3 regions of the Reinekea marina genome follow, and region 2 is predicted to be linked to each of the others. Evidence: predicted binding sites of a transcription regulator. Region 2 holds the regulator's gene; each other region holds the start of a gene.
The links. Region 2 encodes PhoB, which activates phosphate uptake and scavenging genes when phosphate is short. Its sites were predicted from a motif close to TGTCATANNNNTGTCANA; they were not measured.
Positions count from the first base shown of each region.

Region 1: a site for PhoB is predicted at 1,697-1,714, ahead of QWZ13_RS10575 (sigma-54 dependent transcriptional regulator). Genes of this name have one in related genera too.
Region 3: a site for PhoB is predicted at 1,748-1,765, ahead of QWZ13_RS16765 (PhoX family protein). Genes of this name have one in related genera too.

Region 1 is NZ_JAUFQI010000001.1:1,990,507-1,994,762, forward strand. It holds gene QWZ13_RS10560 (methyltransferase domain-containing protein) at 1-1,046, opposite strand, end outside; gene QWZ13_RS10565 (hypothetical protein) at 1,022-1,195, shown strand; gene fliS (flagellar export chaperone FliS) at 1,159-1,551, shown strand; gene QWZ13_RS10575 (sigma-54 dependent transcriptional regulator) at 1,836-3,293, shown strand; gene QWZ13_RS10580 (sensor histidine kinase) at 3,401-4,256, shown strand, end outside.
Region 2 is NZ_JAUFQI010000001.1:3,351,797-3,356,052, forward strand. It holds gene QWZ13_RS18600 (chorismate--pyruvate lyase family protein) at 83-595, shown strand; gene ubiA (4-hydroxybenzoate octaprenyltransferase) at 592-1,446, shown strand; gene phoB (phosphate regulon transcriptional regulator PhoB) at 1,527-2,252, shown strand; gene phoR (phosphate regulon sensor histidine kinase PhoR) at 2,256-3,575, shown strand; gene QWZ13_RS18620 (response regulator) at 3,572-4,256, opposite strand, start outside.
Region 3 is NZ_JAUFQI010000001.1:3,058,202-3,062,457, reverse strand. It holds gene QWZ13_RS16765 (PhoX family protein) at 1-1,678, opposite strand, end outside; gene QWZ13_RS16760 (oxidative damage protection protein) at 1,787-2,059, opposite strand; gene mutY (A/G-specific adenine glycosylase) at 2,091-3,149, opposite strand; gene QWZ13_RS16750 (hypothetical protein) at 3,121-4,256, opposite strand, start outside.

The DNA of each region.
Region 1 (4,256 bases), 1.4 Mb from region 2:
AACACATGTTCATTATGTTCAGCGTTTAGAGCAATGTGGGTTGCTAGGGTGAGTAATGCTTCATCGCTATAGTGTGAAGAAATACTCATTAGTAAGGTTTGCTTTCGTAACAAAATAATAAACAGTTCTAGCTCGTTGTTCGTAAAATAGAGCTTTTCAAGTGCAAGTAATAGAAGCTCGTCTTTCACTAAATCTTGGATGTCGACAACCGCATTCGGGTCAGAGAGATGGTATTTATGATTTAGCAAGGACATCACTAGTGTTGAAAGCGATTGGTGATCTACTTGCTTTAGTTTTAACCATTTTATGGCATCTTGCTCTAAATCTTCTTGGTAATAATCTGCACTGATCGAAGCCACTACTTCGAACAACTTTTCTTTAACATGGGCATCATTCGGGTGCAGCCGATACAAGTGCCTATAGGCCTGAAACGCCTCAACAATACGGCCGAGCTTAGTAAGAGTGAACGCCATAGAGGTCGCCGCACGGGTCATGCTTGGGTCATAATCTAACGCTTTAGAAAACGCACCTAATGCATCTGTGAATAGCTTTTGTGCTAATTTTATATGGCCATAGGTAAACCAATGCCCTGCAGAATTTGCCTGCTGCTCGAGTGCTTCAGAGATATGGTGCTCTGCAAGTTTATAAAAGCCTTCATCTAGAGCTATACGTGCCAATAAGTTATTGGCGGTATCGCAATATTTTTCCGATTCACGAAGTTGCAGTGCAATTTGTTTTGCTTTGCCACGGTGAGCCACTGTTTGTTCGCTGGCCGACTGTGCACATAAACTCTTTTCATAGTGAAAAAGCGCACGTTTTTCGAGCTCTTTCCAGCGCTTCAATAGGCTGCGATTAGTCTCTTTAGCGGAGCCTTGTTGTTTTTTGAGTGCCTGCGTCATGATCTGTGTCCTAACTCTTAGCTTATCGCCATTTACTTTCAGAGGTTGCCGCTTTTTTAGGTAATAACGGCAATGAATCTCCGAAAAGGTGTGAATTCGGGCGTTTGCTTGAGATATTGCAGGTGGTGTGCCAACTTCGGCTACCAAAAGAAACAGTAGAGTCTGAAAAAAGAGCTAATATTATTTGGTCTTTGGCCGATAACCTTTGTAAGCCAGTTAAGGCAATACGAAACCGTTCTATTCGTTATGAGGTAAGACTATGTACGCACAGGGTATTAAAGAGTATCAATCTGTAGGCACGCAGACGTCGATCGTTGATGCTGACCCACACCGACTTGTTCAACTATTATTCGAAGGAGCGTTGGCTCGCATTTCAGCCGCTAAAGGCCATATTGCTCGAAAAGAGTACGACAAAAAAAGTAATCAAATAAATTCAGCTATAAACATTATCGGCGGATTACAAGAGTCTCTTAATTTAGATGCGGGTGAACTGGCACTGAATTTAGAGCGACTCTACGACTATATGATTAGACGATTATTTGAAGCTAATGTCCGCAATAGCGTAGAAATGCTAGAAGAAGTCAATAATTTGCTCACTCAAATAAAAACAGCGTGGGATGAAATTAGAGAGCAAGCCCTGCAAGGAACTTGAGTAAAATTCGGCTAACTTATTAAATTTATTAGATTAATTAACCCAATTGATTAAAAATTAGATTGGGTTAGTTGATTATTTATGCAATTTTTTTTGACAAAAGATTACCTTCGTTTTTAGTTCTGACACTCATACAAAATATTACAGTCATAAATTTGACAAAATGTAACTTTACGTCTTAACTCCCCAGATATGGCACAAGGTGAAGTGACAATCGATTGACTGATGCTTCTAGAACCTTGGTAAAAATTCTCAATATTTAATGGATGTATAGGGTTGTTGAGATGTGGAGAGAAATAAATTTATTGATCGTCGACGATAACGAACAACGACGTCACGATATGAAAGTTATCCTAGATTTTCTAGATGAAGACAGTGTGGTTTTATCTAGTGAAGATTGGATAACTAAAGCTCAGCAGGCCTTTGAGGATCCTACTATGTTAGTGGGTGTCGTATTTGGTGAGTTGAATCAATCTTTAGAGAAAGCGATCAACAGTTTAGTTGAGTGGGATGCAGGATTACCATTGCTTCTGTTGGGCGACCACCCGGAAAGCGAACTTTTAGAAGATGAACTTCGTTCTAGAATTATAGCAAAGCTAAGAACACCGTTATCTTATAATAAGTTGCTCGATAATCTTCACCGGGCGCAAATGTATCGCGAACAATATGACCTAACTCGAGGTCGAGATCAGCGCCGAGAAATTAATTTATTTCGTAGCCTTATTGGCAGTAGTCGAGCGGTGCAGTCAGTTAGAGAGATGATGGCGCAAGTTGCCGATAAAGAGGTGACCGTGTTAATTCAAGGTGAAAGCGGCACCGGAAAGGAAGTTGTTGCGCGTAACTTACACTACAACTCACACCGCCGTCATAAGCCTTTCGTGCCGGTAAATTGTGGCGCAATCCCGCATGAATTAATTGAAAGTGAATTATTTGGCCACGAAAAAGGGGCTTTTACTGGGGCCATTACCTCTCGAGCTGGACGTTTTGAAATGGCTGAAGGTGGAACTCTATTTTTAGATGAAATTGGTGATTTGCCGCTCAATATGCAAGTAAAGCTACTGCGTGTTTTACAAGAGCGAACGTTTGAACGGGTCGGGGGAACTAAGACTTATACGTCTGATGTGCGAGTTGTTGCGGCTACTCACCGTAACTTGGAAGAAATGATTGATCAAGCCGAATTCCGCGAAGATTTGTTCTATCGATTGAATGTTTTTCCGATTGAAATGCCAGCGCTTCGAGATAGGCATGAAGATATCCCGTTGCTTTTAAATGAATTAGTCTCGCGACTCGAAAACGAAAAACGTGGCTCCATTCGATTCAACTCCAGCGCAATTATGTCTTTGGTTCAGCATGACTGGCCCGGTAACGTGCGTGAAATGGCAAATTTAATAGAGCGATTAGCCATCATGCATCCCTATGGAGTAGTAGGCGTGCAGGAACTGCCTGCGAAATATCGTCATGTGGAGGCCGAATCTGAAAATATGCTTCCAAATTCTGTCGTTAATGCAATGGAAGAATCGGTTAAGCCACAAATTAATTTAGATCAATCAGCGTTGTTGCCAATGAATGGCATTGATTTAAAAGAATATTTAACAGAGCTGGAGAAAAACCTGATTCAGCAAGCATTAGATGATGCGCAAGGCGTGGTAGCGCGTGCGGCTGAAAAATTACATATTCGGCGTACCACATTGGTTGAAAAAATGCGCAAGTATGAAATTAATCGAAGAGATACCGTGAATTAGTTCTGTTAGTTAAAATATGAAGGCCGCTTTATGCGGCCTTTTTTATTTTAGGTTGGCATTGCAATTGCAGTAAGGCTATTACAGTCAAATTATTGAACAAAATGCATATGCAAACACAGAATGCCAATAAAATAGCGAATTCGATGCCTCTGGCAAAGCCAGCTGAGCTTAATAAAGCGTCGTTAAACGAATTGCAGCAGGCATTCAGTGCATTTACATCTATGTCGGAACAACTCTCCGATAGCTATCATTTACTGGAAAATAGAGTTGTAGAGCTGAGCGGAGAGTTGGCCTCATTATCTGAGCAGCGCTTAAACGAATTAAATGAAAAGGAAGCGCTTGCTGAGCAGTTAGAAAGCCTTTTGCACCTAATGCCTGCGGGAGTCATCGTTGTCGACAACAGAGGCTTTGTGCAACGCATAAACCCTGCAGCCGAGCAATGGCTAAGTCAGGCATGCACAGGCTCAGAGGCGGCTTCTTTCGTTGGCTTACCTTGGGGCAAAATTGTTAAAGAAGCATTTAACCCGAAGCAAACCGATTACCATGAAGTTAGTTTAAATGATGGGCGTTTAGTCAGTTTAGAAACAAGTGCATTAGACAATGCTGGTCAGCTGATTGTAATGACGGACCAGACTGAAACACGCATGTTACAAGCTCAAGTATCTCGTCAAGAGCGTTTAACGGCCATGGGGCAAATGGTCGCCTCATTGGCGCATCAGGTTAGAACACCGCTATCGGCCGCCATGCTTTATGCATCGAATTTAAAAAATCCTAAGTTAGACCAACCCACGCATCATAAATTTGTAGACAAGCTTGTCGGTCGTTTACATCACCTAGAAAAACAAGTTCAAGATATGCTCTTGTTTGTGAAAGGTGATTGCCAACTGCTAAATTTAGTGACTACCGAAAAGTTGTTTGAGCTGATGTCAGACGCGGCTGTCGGAGTTTCCAATCAGAATATCA
Region 2 (4,256 bases):
TATTGACCAAAAATAACATTTGGCATTCAACATAGTAGAGCACCTCAGGTACACTGGCGCTTTTTAATAAATGACTTATGCAGTGGAAACCTTAACTTTCGATTTAGACACACGTAGCCACTCTTGGTATACGCCCAGCGCCTTTCCTGAACCGATTCCAGACGAAATGGGTTATTGGCTGTTTTTGCCTGGCAGTTTGACCGAAGCGCTGCGCCAACGTACGGATAATTTTTCCGTGGCTGTGATTGAAGAAACTCTCATCAACAGTACTGATCCGAGCCTCAATGCCGCCCATACGAAGGAAAAAGCCGAGTATTTTTCACGTAAAGTAGCGCTGAAAAACCACCAAGAAATTTGGGTTATGGCGCACACACTAATACCCACTACAAGTTTAAAACAGGGCTTAGCGGAATTATCAACACTGCAAGAAAGACCCTTGGGTGAGTTGTTATTCGCCGACGATACTGTGCGAAAAAGCCCAACAGAAATCACGCATTTTGATACACTCTGGGGGCGCCGTTCACGCTATTGGTTACGTGAACAACCTTTACTGGTGACCGAATATTTTTTACCTGAATTAATTAGGCAATCATGAATAAACTAGCGCTTTCACAATACATAAAGCTCACTCGACTCGACCGCCCTATTGGCACTTACCTTCTTCTTTGGCCGACATTAACAGCGCTGTGGATCGCTTCGGGCGGGTTTCCGTCTATTAAGAATCTCATTATTTTTACGCTGGGTGTGTTATTCATGCGCTCCGCAGGTTGCGTAATTAACGATTACGCCGATCGGAAAATTGACGGCCACGTTAAGCGAACAAATACCCGCCCCCTAGCCCAAGGTTTAGTCACTGAAAAAGAAGCGTTAATACTTTTTTCTGCGTTAGTGGGTGTCTCTTTTATTTTAGTATTACTGACAAACGCATTAACGGTGTATATGTCTTTTGTTGGTTTAGCTCTTGCGTCGCTTTATCCATTTATGAAACGCCATACCTATTTGCCTCAGGTGGTACTCGGTGCCGCTTTCGCATGGGCGATTCCGATGGCATATACCGCCGCACAAGCCCCATTAGTTGATACCGTATGGTTACTATTTACCGCCAAAGTATTATGGACAGTGGCCTATGATACCCAGTACGCCATGGTCGATAGAGACGACGATATAAAAATTGGCGTGCGCTCAACTGCAATTTTATTTGGCGATGCCGACAAGCTAATGATCGGCGTTCTGCAACTGCTGGCACTGCTGAGCTGGGTAGCGGTAGGCGTAAAAGCCGAATTCGGTTTGGTATGGTGGTTCGCCATTGCCATTTCAGCAGGGCTAATGAGTTATCAGCAGTGGTTAATCCGACATCGAGACCGCGATGCATGTTTTCAAGCATTCTTAAATAATCATTGGCTGGGGATGGCGCTATTTATAGCCGCGGTCGTGGAACTGCTCTAACCTTTTAATTGGGAAAGATGGCAGAATTATGAATTTTGTCATCTTAATGTCACAAAACTTCTTTTTAATCGTGAGCTATTATGAACCCTATTCAGGAAACTGACATGGCAACACGAAGTATCTTAATCGTTGATGATGAATCGGCCATTCGCGATGTTATCGCCGCTGCGCTCGAAATGGCGGGTTATCGCGCTTTAGAAGCAGGTAACGCGCAAGACGCTCATTCAATTATCGTCGACCAAAAGCCCGATTTAATATTACTAGATTGGATGATGCCCGGCACCAGTGGGGTTGAATTGGCGCGTCGTTTAAAACGCGATGCTTTAACTCAAGAGATTCCCATTATTATGCTCACCGCCAAAGGCGAGGAAGAACATAAAATATCAGGCTTAGATGCCGGTGCCGACGATTACATCACTAAACCTTTTTCACCGCGTGAATTAGTGGCTCGATTAAAAGCCGTATTACGTCGCTCTACACCGGCCGGCGTTGATACTGTAGTTGAAGTAAAAGGTTTAACGTTAGACCCGACCAGCCACCGAGTATTTGCCGATGGCTCAGAGCTCAAGCTAGGACCCACCGAATTTAAATTGCTGCAATTTTTTATGACTCATCCTGAACGCGCTTATAGTCGAAGCCAGTTGCTTGATCACGTTTGGGGCGGTAATGTGTATGTAGATGAACGAACAGTCGATGTACATATTCGACGCTTACGAAAGCTATTAGGTGAGCAATACAAAACACTCGTACAAACAGTGAGAGGAACGGGGTATCGATTCTCTACTCAGTCGCCAGAGAGCCTCTAATTTATGATTCGGGATTTACGCAAATCTCATTACAAAAACCTAGCTATTTCAGCTTCTGTGGCCGTATCAGTGGGTTTTGTATTTGGCTATCCTTGGTTATTTTTGGCCGCTGCCAGTGCCAGCTATCTAATTTGGATTTTATACCAACAGCACCGTCTTATTTCGTGGTTAATAAAAGGGGCGAAGAACGCACCGCCCAATGCTATGGGGTTATGGGGTGTAGTGTTCGATCACCTTTACATGGTACGCAAGAAACACCGCAAGCAAGTTAGACGGTATCGTGAAACCATTCAAAAAATCCGTACATCTAATCAGGCGTTGGCCGATGGTGTTATCACTTTAGATTCCAATGGCAACATAGAATCGTGGAACAAAGCCGCTGTTAAGTTATTGAATTTGAAAAAAGTCGACGAAGGTCATTTACTCACGAACTTGATTCGAGATCCTGAGTTCACAGACTACTACAACAAAGCACAAAACAAAGAACCGATCACTATAGAAAATCCGGCACACGCAAATCGTTCTCTGCAAATATCGATGACCGTCTACGGCGAAGGTGAGCGCTTACTATTGCTGCGCGATACCACTCGTTTAGAGAAGCTTGAAAAAATGCGGCAAGACTTTGTAGCCAACGCCTCGCATGAGCTCAAAACACCAATTACAGTTGTTCAAGGTCATCTCGAGAATATTTTAAATTTCAATGATGATATTCCCCCTGCCATGCACAAAGCATTGCTCAGCATGTCGACGCAAGCAAAGCGTATGAACAACCTTGTCAATGATTTACTCATTCTCAGTAAACTCGATATTGACACCAGTGATGCGCCAATGAAGAAGATAAACATCCCAGACTTAATGTCGCAGTTGATCGAAGATGCATTGCAATATGCGCACAGCATAGATAAGAAGTTAGACATTACATTTCAATGCCAAACCGATGCTATGTTGTTAGGGGATTTGGGTCAAATAAGAACGGCGTTGAGCAACTTAATATACAATGCAGTACGTTATAGCCCGTCTCAAAAGTCCATTGTCATCAGCTGGAAAAAATCGGCTCTGGGAGGTTTACTGACGGTTCAAGATCAAGGTTACGGCATTGAGCAACATCATATTCCTCGGCTTACCGAACGTTTTTATCGAGCCGACAAAGGCCGCTCAAGTGAAGACGGTGGCACTGGTTTAGGGCTGGCCATTGTGAAGCATATATTGAACCACCATAACGCCTATTTAGATATACAAAGCCAGCCTAATATTGGTTCAGCCTTCACCTGTATTTTTCCCAAAAAGCGACTGAGCGAATTATCTCAACGCTCGCAAAACTAGCGACGAACTTGAGCAATAAACTTACTCAGCGTTTCAAGTTTTTCTTGATCATCATCGACGATGCGAACATTAAGATTTAACCTTGAGCAACTGAGTGATTTTTCAGTTAAAGCAACCGATGTCACCATGGTATTTATGCGCGCCACGGCATCGGGATCGTTTTTCGGAACAATATCCACCACGACTTGATCTAGCACGGTAGGAGGAACGGTATCATCAAGTTCTACTGTCATGCTTAAGTCGGTTAAATTAATGTCTCGTAAGTCACCTTGCCAAGCGGCCTTGGGAGAGCGCACCGCGACTTTCGCTAATATGCTCGCTTTGGGTTTGGTTTTACCTGCTCTTATCGGCTCTTTATCGACTAATTTCGAACTGGGTGCACCCGTGGTTAGCAATGAAGCGCTGCCGGCTGAATTTGACGACGCAGGTTTTTTAGCCGCTTGCGGCGCAGCCCCTAGTAAGACACCCGCCGATTCATTAGCCGATCCAAATGTGGGCTTCATAGCTGCAGCCCCTTTTAAAATAGATTTTACCAACGCACCATGATTTACAGAGAGTAACTTAAGCACTTTTTTAAGGATTTGATCGTTACTAAAGGGCTTACCAATGTAATCGGATACGCCTGCTTGAACCGCTTCGACAACATTGGTTTTATCGCCACGACTGGTGACCATCATAAAG
Region 3 (4,256 bases), 290 kb from region 2:
TATGCCCTGTAACCGGATCGGCGCAAAGCATTTGATTGTTGCCTTGGCCTTCAAAAATGCCTTCATTTTTGTAGTTGCCATCGGTTTGTATCCATAAACGGCCGTCAGCATCAAACGCGAGCCCATCGGGGCTGTTAAACATGTTATCGGCGCTTATATTCTCACTGCCGGCCATGAGCCCTGTTTGCGTATTAGGGTTACCGGCCATCGCAAATAGATCCCAGCCAAAACGTTGCGCACTGTGGTCTCTGTTTTCTGGTACCCAACGTATGATATGTCCAAATGGGTTTTTCTCACGAGGGTTTGCCGCGTTGACTGGTTGTGAATCACGTTCGCCTCGGTATTTGTTATTCGTAAGCGTGCAAAAAACCATAGGCGAAGAAGGGTGGCAAGCCACCCATTCTGGCCTGTCCATCGATGTCGCCCCCACAAAACGGGCCGCAATGCGGGCGTACACTAAGATGTAAGCTTGGTCTTTAAAACCATTGGCGGGTGTTAGGCCATTTTTACCAAAGCTCAGCTCAATCCATTCACCCGAGCCATTGTCGTTAAACTTTGCTGCGTACAATGTGCCTTCTTCAAGCAATCGCATATTGTGCGCGCGATCGTTTTCTTTATAGGTCTCTTTAGAGACAAACTTGTAAATAAATTCGCCTCGCTCATCATCACCCATATAAACAACCGCATGCCCGTTCGGCGCTAAGGTAATAGCTGCATTCTCGTGTTTGAATCGCCCCAATGCTGAACGCTTCATGGCCTTAGAGCTGGGGTCAAGTGGGTCTATTTCTACAATCCAACCAAAGCGGTTTGCTTCGTTTGGGTGCTTGGCTAAATTGAAACGATCTTCGTGTGGCCACCAGTTATAATCAAAACCAGTTTCAGACAATCCATAAGCGCGTTGCTCATCATTTAAGGGCGTAGCTTCTGGTGCGCCGAAGTACCCATTGAAGTTTTCTTCGCAGGTTATATAGGTGCCCCAAGGGGTTTGCCCGTTGCCGCAGTTATTTAGAGTGCCGCGAATTTTTGAACCGCTGCGATCCATCGCTGTTTGCACCAGTGGGTGCCCGGTGACAGGCCCTGTCATAATAAACTCATCAGCATCGCCATGTAATCGGCGGTTCAGAGGTGAGTTTTTGTTAACTTTCCAAGATCCTTTTTTATTCTTTTTAACTTCAAAAATATTAACACCGTGCGCAACGATTTCTTTTTTAACATCGTCTGCGCTCATATTTTTGCCTTGGTGTGTGTGCATAAACTCTTTATTTATATATTCACTATTTACCGCCATGACGGCGCGATTTTCATCTAAGCCACCTTGCTTCGTCTGTAAATGAAATATGCTCATGCCATCGGTGTTGTCACCAAACTGCCCAGCTTGATCGTCAGCGCTGTTACTCACTGAAAATTTAGGGGCACCTTTAATAATTGGGTCACCCCAGGCAACTAACACTTCGTAATGGTAACCCGAGGGAAGTTGAATCTCGTCTGCGGTTGACGTCGGAATAGGGTCGAAGCCCATTAAATAGGTCGCTTGGGTAGCCGACATGGCTAAAGTTGAAGCGCCGCCTAAAAAACTGGTAGCGCCTATAGCGCCTCCAGATTGAATAACGCGACGGCGCGAGACGGCTTTATTTAACACAGATTCAAATGCAACGGTTTTGTGCTGATCGTTTTCCATAGTGACTCTCTAGGTTGTTTTATTTTGAGAGAACACTAAAAAATTTGTATGACGAAAAAGTGACGTTTACGTGACAGCTTAATGAAATAAGTACATTCTCATTTGCTTTTATTTATCTTCCGGTACATAACCTTCTGCGGCGTCGTATTCTTGGCCGGTTAAAAACAGTTGCATTTGTTCCATTAAATACTTTCGAGAAGTAGGATCAGTAACCGTGAGCTGTTTTTCATTGATCAAGCGAGTTTGGTGCGCTTGCCATTCACTCCAAGCTTGTGCTGATACTGTTTCAAAAATCTCTTGACCCTTTGGGCCAGGAAAAGGGGGGCGCTGTAATGCTGGCAACGGTTTTTTATATTTGGTGCAATCAACTAAATGAGTCATGTTTGAACCTCGAGTTTTATCAAATGTGAACTTACATCGATTGAGCAATTTTCTTCAGCAAAGTAACCGCAGGTGCGGGCATTCCGATGGCTTGTTCTTCATTAGGTAAGCTGGGCTGAAACCATATTGCTTTTTCATCATTTACATTGTTTGGCGGTTGGTTCAGTTTAACCTGTATTGGCCAAATATCTAAGTGATAGTGACTGAAAGTGTGTTTGAAATTTTTCCATTTTAAAGGTGCTTGAGCCTCGATTGATAGCAGATAACATTCGACATCTTCAAACGTTTCAAATTCAGGGAAACTAAACAGCCCACCCCATATGCCTGTTGGCGGGCGCTGTACCAGCTTAACTCGGCCATCGGGGAGTTGCAAAATAAGCATGTGTGTTGTTTTGGTTGGTTTTTCTTTTTTTGGCTTTGGTACCGGCAGGCAATGCGTTTGATCGCGTTCATAAGCTAAGCATTTTTTAGCGAGCGGGCAAGAGTCGCACTTAGGCTTTGTTCGCGTACATACCAGTGCCCCTAAATCCATCATCACCTGGTTGTAGTCGGCCGTTCGTTTGTTGGGTGTAAGGGCTTCACTGTATTGCCATAATTGTTTTTGCGATGCAGTGGTACCTGGCCATTCAGCAAGAGCAAAAAAGCGTGCGAGAACGCGCTTAACATTGCCATCTAGTATCGCGGCGGGTTGGTTAAACACTGAGCTCGCAATAGCTCCTGCGGTAGAGCGACCAATACCGGGTAGAGCTTCAAGTTGTTCGACTTGTTCAGGGAACTGGCCGTTAAACTGTTCTACAACCTGTTTGGCCGCCTTATGTAAATTACGTGCGCGAGCGTAGTAACCTAAGCCCGTCCATAAATGCAGTACATCATCTTGGTCGGCACTTGCTAGAGATTCAACCGTTGGGAAGCTAGACATGAAGCGCTCGAAATATGGGATAACTGTCGCAACTTGCGTTTGTTGCAACATAATTTCAGATACCCAAACACGATAGGCTGTTTTGCCTTGTTGCCATGGCAAATTTTTCCGGCCGTATTGGTCGTACCATTCGAGTACTTGTTTATTGAACCAGGAGGCGGTGCAATGCATTGATTGTTTCCATATCATTCGACAATAAATTTAAAGGCTTCTGCAACCGGTTGGTCACTGTAGGGCCTTCTATCACTTTTAACGTCGGCCATTGTAAAGTTAGGCGACCAAAACCATAACCCGCAGTATTTTGTTCATCTAGATATTCATTCCAATCCCCGTCTTTTAATTGCCATAGCTTACCTTCGGCGTTAAGGGAGAGTTCTTTTAATGTGATGTTATGAGATGACCGCTGACCTTCGCCATTGATGGTCGCTAATCTAAATTCTGGTTTTTCCCAAGAGATCAGTGGTTTATTGTCATTTATTTGTCCTGTCATCACAAAATTATAGCTTTGCCAATCGAGTGGGTCGGCCACCTGTTGAGGTTGCTCGGCTAATATGGAAACACTGAGTTGACCCGTGATGGTTTGTTCAGAAGCGCTGGCCTCGGTCGATTGCAATGCATAAGTTCGCGCAATATTTTGAGTGTCTCTAAAGGCCACTGCTGCATCTAAAAGTCTAAGGTTTACTTCGCCGTTTTGCCAGGAACCAAATTCTAAACCGCCTGAAAAATCGAACAGCTCAGGTAAATGTGTAAAACGATTTTGATTCCATTGGGAAGACCAAGAAGCAAATTCCAGAGTGAGGGAGTTGTCTGTACTGAGCTTAGCTTGTTTAACTTTTCCAACCCATTGAACCGAACCTTGTTGAAAAAACGTTTGGCTGGTTAAATTGTTTTTCCGAAAAATGACCGTGTCATCTTTAGCCAAAGATAGCATTGCTGAGTAATTAAAACCAACATCAAGTGAAGCGTTGCGAATGTGCCCGGATGTTTGCATTGAATAATCGCCTAAGGATCCATTCTTGACCATTTCAATATTGAGACCATGTACTTCAGTGTCATCGAATACGGCGGTGCTGTTTGCAATAGAAATTTTCTTGGCGTTCAGGTCAAGCAGGGCTCGTAAGACAGCGGCGTTGATCGATTCCGGATGTGTCTCAAAATAAGGCGTCTGTAGGCTAATGCTCTCGATCGTTGGGCGGCCTAACAGAATGGACACCAAGTTTAACTCAAGGGTAATTACTTCAGCCTCGAAATAGTGAGATTGAGAGAGTGTTAGCTCGA